3 regions of the Microbulbifer aestuariivivens genome follow, and region 2 is predicted to be linked to each of the others. Evidence: predicted binding sites of a transcription regulator. Region 2 holds the regulator's gene; each other region holds the start of a gene.
What was found. The regulator FNR, encoded in region 2, switches genes on or off when oxygen is low (the NO sensors DNR and NnrR bind a similar motif). The targets are predictions, from matches to a motif close to TTGATNNNNATCAA.
Positions count from the first base shown of each region.

Region 1: the regulator FNR is predicted to act here: its motif matches at 1,971-1,984, upstream of ABEA58_RS12055 (DUF3149 domain-containing protein).
Region 3: the regulator FNR is predicted to act here: its motif matches at 1,769-1,782, upstream of ABEA58_RS12745 (OmpW/AlkL family protein).

Region 1 covers NZ_BAABRT010000021.1:13,991-17,264, reverse strand. The annotation lists gene tatA (Sec-independent protein translocase subunit TatA) at 1-37, shown strand, start outside; gene tatB (Sec-independent protein translocase protein TatB) at 51-620, shown strand; gene tatC (twin-arginine translocase subunit TatC) at 617-1,360, shown strand; gene ABEA58_RS12055 (DUF3149 domain-containing protein) at 1,772-1,900, opposite strand; gene ABEA58_RS12050 (MliC family protein) at 2,273-2,662, opposite strand; gene ABEA58_RS12045 (hypothetical protein) at 2,716-2,973, opposite strand; gene ABEA58_RS12040 (aminopeptidase) at 3,019-3,274, shown strand, end outside.
Region 2 covers NZ_BAABRT010000009.1:65,348-68,621, reverse strand. The annotation lists gene ABEA58_RS07110 (hemerythrin domain-containing protein) at 87-659, shown strand; gene ABEA58_RS07105 (SpoIIAA family protein) at 823-1,254, shown strand; gene fnr (fumarate/nitrate reduction transcriptional regulator Fnr) at 1,367-2,101, opposite strand; gene hemN (oxygen-independent coproporphyrinogen III oxidase) at 2,173-3,274, opposite strand, start outside.
Region 3 covers NZ_BAABRT010000023.1:21,675-24,948, forward strand. The annotation lists gene djlA (co-chaperone DjlA) at 1-702, shown strand, start outside; gene ABEA58_RS12740 (BolA family protein) at 847-1,155, shown strand; gene ABEA58_RS12745 (OmpW/AlkL family protein) at 1,796-2,620, shown strand; gene ABEA58_RS12750 (CoA-acylating methylmalonate-semialdehyde dehydrogenase) at 2,783-3,274, opposite strand, start outside.

The sequences.
Region 1 (3,274 bases), on a different contig from region 2:
CGAAACACAGAAAGACAAGCAGTCCCAGGACAAGTAAGCCGAGAGCGCGCGTGTTTGATATCGGTTTTTTTGAACTGCTGCTGGTCGGCGTCGTCGCTCTGCTGGTGGTCGGCCCGGAGCGATTGCCGGATGCGGTGCGCACCACCGCCCGCTGGTGGTCCGGCCTCAAGCGCACACTGAGCAGTGCTCGCGAGGAGCTGGAGCGCGAAGTGGGCGCGGACGATATTCGCCGCGAGCTGCACAACGAGCGCATTCTGCGCGAGATCGAGGAAAGCCGCCGGGAGCTGGAGAAAAGCCGCCGGGAACTGGAGGCATCGGTCACAGGTACCGGCGAGTCCCTGCGCGAACCCGGCGCGGCACCTGCTACCGGTGTCAAAACCGAAGGCGAGCCTGCCGCAGAGCCACCAATTTCCCGCGCCGAGGCATCGGACTATCTGCCGGAGGATGAGCGGGGTTTGAAAGGCACCGAGGAGCACTTGCCGGAAGACGAAGATGACCAGGAGGACCCGGAATATCCGGAGCACCTGCACGATCACGGCGACCCGGCATTGAATCCGCACCACCCCGATCACTTTAAAGATGAGCCTCGCTCAAAGCAGGACGAAGACAAATCCCCATGAGCGAGCAGAAGCATCAGCCCTTTATCGATCACCTGATCGAACTGCGCGATCGCATCCTCAGAACCCTGCTGGTGGTGGTGGTGATTTTTCTGTGTATGGTGCCGTTCGCGTCGGAAATCTATGATTTCGTCGCCGACCCGCTGCAGAACCGCCTCGCCGAAGGGGCGGGCATGATCGCCACGGAAGTGACCTCGCCCTTTTTCACCCCGTTTAAAACCACCTTTATTCTGGCGTTTTTCCTCGGTATTCCCTACGTGCTGTACCAGGCCTGGGCCTTTATCGCACCGGGCCTGTACCAGAATGAAAAACGCCTGGCGGTGCCGGTGCTGGTTTCCAGCGTGGTGCTGTTTTATTCGGGCATGGCGTTTGCCTACTACGTGGTTTTCCCGATTCTGTTCGACTTTTTTGTCAGTTCCGCCCACGCGGATATTCAGGTGCTGCCGGATATCAGCAGTTATCTGGACCTGGTGCTGAAACTGTTTTTTGCTTTCGGCTTCGCCTTCGAAATTCCCATTGCCACGGTGCTGCTGATCTGGAGTGGCGTGGTGGACGCGGATTCCCTGGCGGAAAAGCGCCCCTACGTGATCGTCGGCTGCTTTCTGCTGGGGATGCTGCTGACCCCGCCGGACGTGATCTCCCAGTCACTGCTGGCGGTACCCATGTGGCTGCTGTTCGAGCTGGGTATCGTGATCGGCCGCTGGATCAAGCGGAAACCCGCAGAGGAGGAAGCGGACGGCTAGCCGCCGCTCCGGCAGGGAACTGGCGGTATGCAGGACGGCTCAGCGTGGCCGCCTTGTTGCGGCGGGCAGAGACCCGGGCAGTGCCGGCCAGCGGCTTGATGGCCGCTGGGGCAAAAAGGGCATTGAGTGACCCTCAATGACCCTCAATGACCCTCAATGATCCTCAATGACTCTCAGGGTCTTTAAACCTTCAGAGCCTATAAACCCTCAGAGTTTAAAACCTCAGCATCTTTAAGCCCTCAGAACCTCTGAAAGCCTTTAACGGCAATCAGAGGTGTCAACAGCGCTCAGGGGTAATGTGGTTGCTGAGGCCAAAGGGTTACTGAAGTTAAAGGGCTGCCGAGGTTGAAAGGCTACCGAGGTTGAAAAGTTACCGAGGTTAAAGTCGCCGCAGCGGCCTTAGGCACCTTCTTAGGCACCTTCTTCCATCTTGCGCAGCACCATGCGGGTCATATAGGCACCCATGGCAAGAATAAAGGCGATAATGCCGACGCTGAGCAGGCCAGAGAAGCTGGTGAAGAGATCAACTAACGCTACCATGATGGGCTCCTTTTACTTGCGGAGTGACTGCTATCTGATTTGCAGTTTATGGCGCGCCTTTCCTTCAATACTGATCTGGATCAAGTCTCCTGCAGATAGCGAAATTCGCTGAATCTATTCCCGTCCGCCGGGTCAAGATCGACCGGCTGGACTGTCCAGCCCATCCCAGCCCATCCCAGCCCATCCCAGCCCATCCCAGCCCATCCCGGCCCATCCCATCCCAGTCCAGCCCAGCCCAGTCCAGCCCAGTCCAGCCCAGTCCAGCCCAGTCCAGCCCAGTCAATCCCGCCCCGCTTCTGTCACCGCCGGACAACCCTCGATGAAACAGGCGTGGGCGCAGTAGCGCGGTGGGCCTGAAGCGACCCTCCCATTTCAGGGCTGTGGTGCTGCGGTTTTATTTGGCGGAATGCTTTCGCAGTCCTGCAGGATTATCTCGGAGCTGCCCTCGCCATTTTGCTGCAGCAGTAAGATGCCGAACTTGCCCTTGGTGTGCCAGCGGTAGCCCGGGTGGCCCTTGTCGGCGACGAACAGGGCGCCCGACGCCGATGGTTCCTGATGCATCGGAATCAGTTTGTTTGCGTAAGTGACTACGGCCATGGATGGGCCGCTCTCCGGTATGCCGTATTTCACCTGCAGCCGGGTGCCGTCGGCGCACTCGTAGTTGACGCTGCGAATCTCGGTGTCGATTTCGAGCCCGCCACCGCAGCCACTGAGGAGCTGGCCGGTGAGGATCAGGGTGGCGGCAAAAACACGGCGCGACATGGGCGCTCCAGGGGGTTATCTTCCGGGGTTAAGGTGTTTGCAGCGCGGGGGAGCTAAAAAAATCCCGCTATGCTGATGAAAACCAGCGCCCCCAGTGCAAGATAGTAGATGTCCCGGTACTGTCGCCAGCGCGGCGCGAGGCCAAGGAGCGCCAGTGGCGGCAGCAACAGGGCCATAAGGCCAAACAGGGTGCCCAGCCGGAAGCCCGCTGCCAGCAGTCGCAGCCAGCCGATGGCGGCGAACACCAGCGCAAACACCGTCAGCACGGCGGCCACAGGCGGCATCCCACTGGCGGCGGTTGCCGGTTCCATCGCTGCCCTCCCGGACACTGATCAAAACACTGCATGGACAATCAAGTGTATAGCAGCAGCACGCAAGACCAATGGCGTAAACCGGGTTGTGGGCACTGGCGCCTGCCGGTGTTACTCGTCTTGCTGTTATTGCTGCAGGGCTGTGAAACCGCCGCTTATTACACCCAGGCGGCCAGCGGCCAGATGCGCATTCTCGCGGCGCGGCAGCCCATCGACAATATTGCGGCGGACCCGGCCACAGACGCCAAGCTGCAGCAGCAGCTGGCACTGGTGCAGTCGATTCGCGGCTACGCCGCCGGCG
Region 2 (3,274 bases):
GAACAGTTGATCCAGGTCAAGGGATATCCAGGTCGGCGCAGCAGAATGGTTCTATATCATCTGCTGCGACATCTAGGGGGATCGCAATGCACTATTTATACCGCCAACTGTGCGATGACCATCGCAATATGCAGAGCCTGCTCGACGCACTGGAACAGCTGACAAAAGATCTCGCGCGCAGGGAGCGGGAGCCTGAAACCCTCAGCCTGATTCTCGATGCGATCGACTATATCAATACCTATCCCGACCGCTGGCACCACCCCATCGAAGATCTGGCCATGCAGCGCCTGCTGCTGCACACAGAGGCGGATCGCGACATCATCGAAGCCATACAGGGCGAGCACCAAGCCATCACCAGCGCCACGCGGCACATGAATGCTCTCTTCTATGCCATCGCCAACGATGCCGCCGTGGAGCGCGGTCAGCTGTTTAGCGCCACTCAGGAGTACCTGCAGTTACAGCGCGATCATATGCAGCGCGAAAACGAATCTATTTTTCCGCAGCTTTTCGCCCTGTTGAGCGCCGACGATTGGGCCGCGGTGGAGGCACAGCTGCAGCGCCAGCAGGACCCATTGTTTGGCCCGGACCTCAAGCGACTCTATGAATCACTGCATGACTATGTTGTCGGGCTGCATGAGCCGCTGCGGGCCAGCGCCTGATATACGAAGCGCTGCCGATGATGCAGCGGCGCACTGGTGAATACGCCACACACAGAAACAGCAGGAAGCAGCAGGAAGCGGCGAGAAATGGATAAGGAATGGAGCGCAATGGAGGGCATGAAAAAAAATGACAAGAAAAAGATAGAGAAAGGAGGGATAGGCAATGAGCTGTGTCGATCAGCACGGGTTGTCCATTGGCATTGAGCGCGCTGGCAGTGAGTTTTTCCTGTATTTCAAGGTGAAGGGCAAACTGACCCACGAAGACTACGAGATCATCACCCCCATGCTCGACAGCGCGCTGGCGGCGGTGCCCAACCCGCGCGTCAAAGCACTGGTGGACGTCACCGAGCTGCGTGGCTGGGAACTGCGCGCAGCCTGGGACGACCTGAAACTGGGGCTCTGGCACGGCAGCGAGTTTTCACATATCGCCGTGATCGGTGCAGAGGGCTGGCAACAGCTGGCGACCAAGGTGGCCGGCTGGTTTACCGCGGCCAACACCCGTTACTTCGAGGACCGTGATGACGCACTGGCGTGGCTGGTGGCTGCGGAAGACAGCAAGGGCAACAAAGAAGAGAGGGAGCAGAGCGGGGCTTAGATGCAGACTTAGATACAGGCTTATCTCGGGGCTTAAACCGGCACCCGCACCGGCACTCGCACCGGCATCAGCCCTGAATGAAGGCTGGCATTCAAACCAGAACTAATCCGTCTCAGCCGCCGGCATCCTCATAACTGCAGTGGGTGCCGGCCAGTTCGCTGAGGGCGATCAGATCGAGAATCTCCACCTCGCGCCCGCGCACAGCGATCAGTTTTTCGCGCTGGAACTTGCTCAGCAGGCGGCTGACCGTCTCGGCGGTAAGGCCGAGATAATTGGCGATATCCGTGCGCGGCATCGACAAAACAAAAGCGGTGGCGGAATAACCGCGGCGCGCATAGCGGCTGGAAATATTGATCAGCAGCGCAGCCATGCGCGTTTCCGCCGAGCGCTTGCCGAGCAGCAGCAGCGCTTCGTTTTCCTTTTTCAGCTCTTCGGAGAAAATCGTGTAAATCTGGTGCTGCAGAGCCGGCACTTCCTGGGCGAGGCTTTCCAGCTGGGCGAAGGGCAAAACGCACACGGAGCTGTCTTCCAGCGCCTCGGCGAAGGTGGAGTGCATGCGCCCACTGTAGGCGTCCAGCCCCAGCAATTCACCGGGCAGTGCAAAGTGCGTGACCTGGGTGTCGCCGTCGGTGGCGATGACCGTGGACTTGAAGCTGCCGGAACGGATGGCATAGAGGTTGGCGAAAGGATCGCCGGCCCGGTAGAGGGTCTCCCCGGCCCGCAGCATCCGCCGCTTGCCGGTGATTTCCTCCAGTCGATCGATCTCTTCTGCGGACAGGTCGGCGGGCAGGCACAGGCGCCTGACCGAACAGTTTCCGCAATTTACCGCTGAGAGCGTATCTTTCATGGGCCCGCCATCGACCGTGGGTGTACAACAAACGCCATTGTAACGTCTCGCGGCGTGACTGTCGCAGGCCATCAGATCACTTTCGAATAGCGCGGAGCCTCTTCTCTACGGGCCAGGTAGGCATCGAATGCCGCCGCCACATGGCGGACAAACCAGCGCCCCAGCGGCGTGATCCACAGGCGCTCGCGATCCTCTTCGATCAGGCCGTCCGCGGCCAGTGGCGCCAGCCGTGACCGTTCGGGAGCAAAGTACTCCTCGAAGGGCACACCCGCGCGGCGGGCCACCTCGCGCTTGTCGAGACTGAGCCGACACATCAATTCCATGATGACGTATTGGCGCAGGCGATCATCGGCGGACAGCTGCCAGCCGCGGAACACCGCGGAACCGCCCTCGGCGATCGCGCTGTTGTAGTCCTTCAGGCGATGGTGGTTCTGCCAGTAGCCGTCGGCGCTGTAGCTGATCGCCGAAGCCCCGAGTCCCACCAGCGCATCCGCCGGCATCAGCGTGTAACCTTGAAAGTTGCGCTGCAGCTCACCGGCGCGGGCGGCCCGGGCCATGCTGTCGTCGCGGCGGGCGAAGTGGTCCATGCCCAGGTAGTCGTAGCCGGCTTCTTCCAAAGCCTGCACCGCGGCCAGCTGCATGTCGACCTTCTGCTGGGCGTTCGGCACCGCATCGGTGTCGATCAGGCGCTGGGATTTGAAGCGTTCCGGCAGGTGCGCGTAGTGATACAGCGCGATGCGGTCCGGAGCCAGCTCCATCACCTGTTCGATGGTGCCGCGCAGGGTGGCCAGATTCTGGTGCGGCAGGCCGTAAATCAGATCGTAGGAAATGGATTCAAAGCCCTGGCGACGGGCCTCCTCGGTCAGTTCCCGCACCTGCCCGGCGGTGCAGATGCGGTTGATCGCCCGCTGCACGGTGAGGTCAAAATCCTGAATGCCGAGGCTGAGGCGATTGAAGCCGAGTTCACGCAGGGTCGACAGACTCTCCAGTTCCAGGGTGCGGGGGTCTGCCTCGATACTGTACTCGCGCCCCTCTCCGCCCAGCTCGCGCCCCGCCCCGCCCAGCTCGCGCCCCGCCCCGCCCAGATTAAAGGTTTCTCCCAGCCCCTCGATCAGCCGCCGCAGGTCACCGTCGTTGAGGAAGGTGGGCGTACCGCCGCCCAGGTGCAGCTGC
Region 3 (3,274 bases), on a different contig from region 2:
ATCGGCAGCACGTTTGGTTCCGGGCTGCGCAATGCGGGCGCTTCCGCCAAGCTCAACCGCGATGGTGCCCAGGCGGTTTTTATCGTCACCCTGTTTTCCATGCTGGCCAAAATGGCCAAGGCGGATGGGCAGGTTTCCAGGGCGGAAATCGATCTGGTTGACGACTTTATCCGCAACAACCTTCGTCTTGGAGACGAAGAGCGGGCGGAGGCCATCCGTATCTTCCAGAATGCCAAGAGCGATTCCTACAGCATTTACGACTATGCCCAGCAATACAGCCAGCTGGTTCGCAATCAGGCGATGCGCGAGGTGGTGTATCGCCTGTTATTTGCCGTTGCCCATGCGGATGGCCAGTTTCATCGCGCGGAAGAAGAGATTCTGCGAAAGATTCCGTCTTATCTGGGGCTGCATGAATCCATTTTCGCCGCCATGGCGGGCGAGTTTGACCGCCGCCATGGCGGCTCTTCGATTACTCTGGAGCAGCACTACGCCGTATTGGGTTGTTCGGCAGACGTGAGTGACAGGGAATTAAAACTGGCCTATCGCCGCAAGGCGGCGGAGTTTCACCCGGACAAGATTGCCTCCAAGGGTTTGCCGGAAGAATTCCTGCGCCACGCGGAAGACCAGATGAAGAGCGTGACAGTGGCCTACGAAACCATCGTTGCCGCACGCAAGCGCGCCGCTTCATCCGCGACGACCTGATTGTAATTTTGCTAGCGCCCGCAGGTAATGAAGCCAGGTGTGGGCAGCAGTAAGACAGTAAGACAGTAAGACAGTAAGACAGTAAGACAGTAAGACAGTAAGACAGTAAGACAGTAAGACACTAAGACAGTAAGAGAGAACCCTATGAGTCTTGCCAAACAGATTGAAGAAAAACTCTCGGCGGAGTTTGCCCCCGAGCATATTGAGGTGGAATGTGAGAGCCACCTGCACAATGTGCCCGCGGGCTCTGAAATGCATTTTCGGGTGGTGCTGGTTTCCGAGCAGTTTGCGCCACTGCGCAAAGTGCAGCGTCACCAGAAAGTCTACGGCGTACTGGCGGAAGAAATGGCAGGTCCAGTCCACGCGCTGGCCTTGCATCTTTTCAGCCCCGGAGAGTGGCAGGGGCGCGCTCCCGATAGTCCTCAGTGCCTGGGCGGCGGCAAGAAGTCCTGACGCTTCGCTCAGATTCGCCAGCTTTAAGTCTCCCCGCCCGCCGGCTCTTATTACAGCTGAAGCCCTTCAGCAGGGCTTTCTCTCAGGCTGCGGCCGCCCCCATGCTCTCCTGTCATATGTCGCTCCAGCGCATGTCTTTCCATCTCACCTTGTATTGCTACCGCGCAGGCAACACAGCGGGCTTGTTGGCCCGTGGCTGCAGCGTTTCTTTGCATGCGGCAAAGCGCGGCTTCGCTCACTACCGGGCGGTGTGATTCTCCACAGCGGTGCCAGTGCCCAGGTCTGTTGCCCCAGGCTCGCCACAGTTCATGGATTTTTCCATCGCTCTATAGGGGGGCGGGAACAGAGGTCGGTGCCATTCTTCAGCGGCCAGTGCAGTTTCGCTTGTCGGTGGAGGCTTTATTTTGGATGAAAAGAGCGACTTTTTTTCCTTTCTGATTCCTGAATATTTGGCGGATCAAGGCGCCAAAAAAATTAATTCTGCGTCAAAAAAAATGAAAGACCGTCAATGAGGCGTAAAAGTTCCACTGTGGTGCCGCGAGGTTGGTCATTTTTTCTACAGCGTATTTTTCCGTGTCTATGCTGAAGGAGATTGGGTTAATTGCTGTTCAATTTGCCGAATATCAATGGAGTATTACCGATGAAAATGACGCGCATTCTGACACCTCTGGCTCTTGCTGTTTCCACCGTGGTTGGAGCGCAGCAGGTATTGGCGGGACCTTCCGGTTACGAGCCTCCCATGCCTTCGGGCCCGGCCCCTATCTATGAGGCCGGCACAGTCGTGTTACGCCTGGGTGCGGCCTTCGTCGATCCGAAGGACACCAGAGTCAACCTTCGCAACCCGGATATCTTCCCGGAGTTTGAAGGGCTGAAATACAAGGTGGATTCCGAGTGGTCGTGGCAGTTCAGTGCCATGTTTATGCCGATTGACCACTTTGGTATCGAGTATCAGTATGACGGAGAGACTAGCCACAGCCACGATATTCGTTTTTATCAGGGTGGCGAGGAAATCCTCAGCCAGAAGATTAAAAACAAGGATCTGGACAGAATCTCTCAAGTGCTGACCGTGAACTGGTTCCCGGTATGCAAGGAGTCCTGGATTCAGCCCTATATCGGCGTCGGTACTGTCTATACGGACTTTGACAGTGTAAAAACCAGCGCACTGATCAATGAGTATCTGGCGGACAATGCCGATGCCATTGGTCCCGCCCGTTTCACCATCGGTGATAGCTGGGCCTGGACTGGCCAGGTGGGTGTGGATGTTGTACTCGGCCGTGAGAGCAATTGGCTGGTAAACGCCGCTGTGCGCTACGACGATACCAAGCTGGATTCGCAACTCAGCTATGCGGTCGAAGGCTTGACCCAGGGTGACCCGCAGGAAACCCGCAACTTCTACAATGCGGTCAGATCCGAGTTTAAGCCCGAGCCCTGGGTGTGGACTATCGGTGTGGGTTACAAGTTCTGATAACCCGCTCGTTTCCAGGGATGGAAACACAGACAAGAAAAAAGGCGCTTCGGCGCCTTTTTTCTTGTCGAGCCCTCTTGATCCGCTCTGTTAATGATCGCTTTTCACCCGGTTTTTCTACCTCCGTTCATCGAGGCAGTCGATGAGGTGAGTGGCCGCGATTCAACGATTGCTGGGAAAAGCGAACTGGGCGCCTTCGCGCACATCACTGGCGGGCCAGCGCTGGGTAATGGTTTTGCGCTTGGTGTAGAAGCGCACCGAGTCGGGGCCATAGGCATGCAGATCCCCGAACAGGGATTGCTTCCAGCCGCCGAAGCTGTGGTAAGCCACCGGCACCGGTAACGGCACGTTGATTCCCACCATACCGACTTTAATGTTATCGGCGAAGTAGCGCGCGGCTTCGCCGTCCCGGGTAAAGATGCAGGTGCCATTGCCGTATTCGTGGTTGTTGATGATCTCCATCGCCTGTTCCATGGTGTCGACACGCATTACACACAGCACCGGGCCAAAGATTTCATCGGCATGAATCGCCATGCCGGGCTTTACCCGGTCGAACAGGCTCGCTCCCAGATAGTTGCCCTGCTCGAAGCCATCCACCACCAGACCGCGCCCATCCACCACCAGTTCCGCGCCTTCCTCGACCCCGCGAGTGAC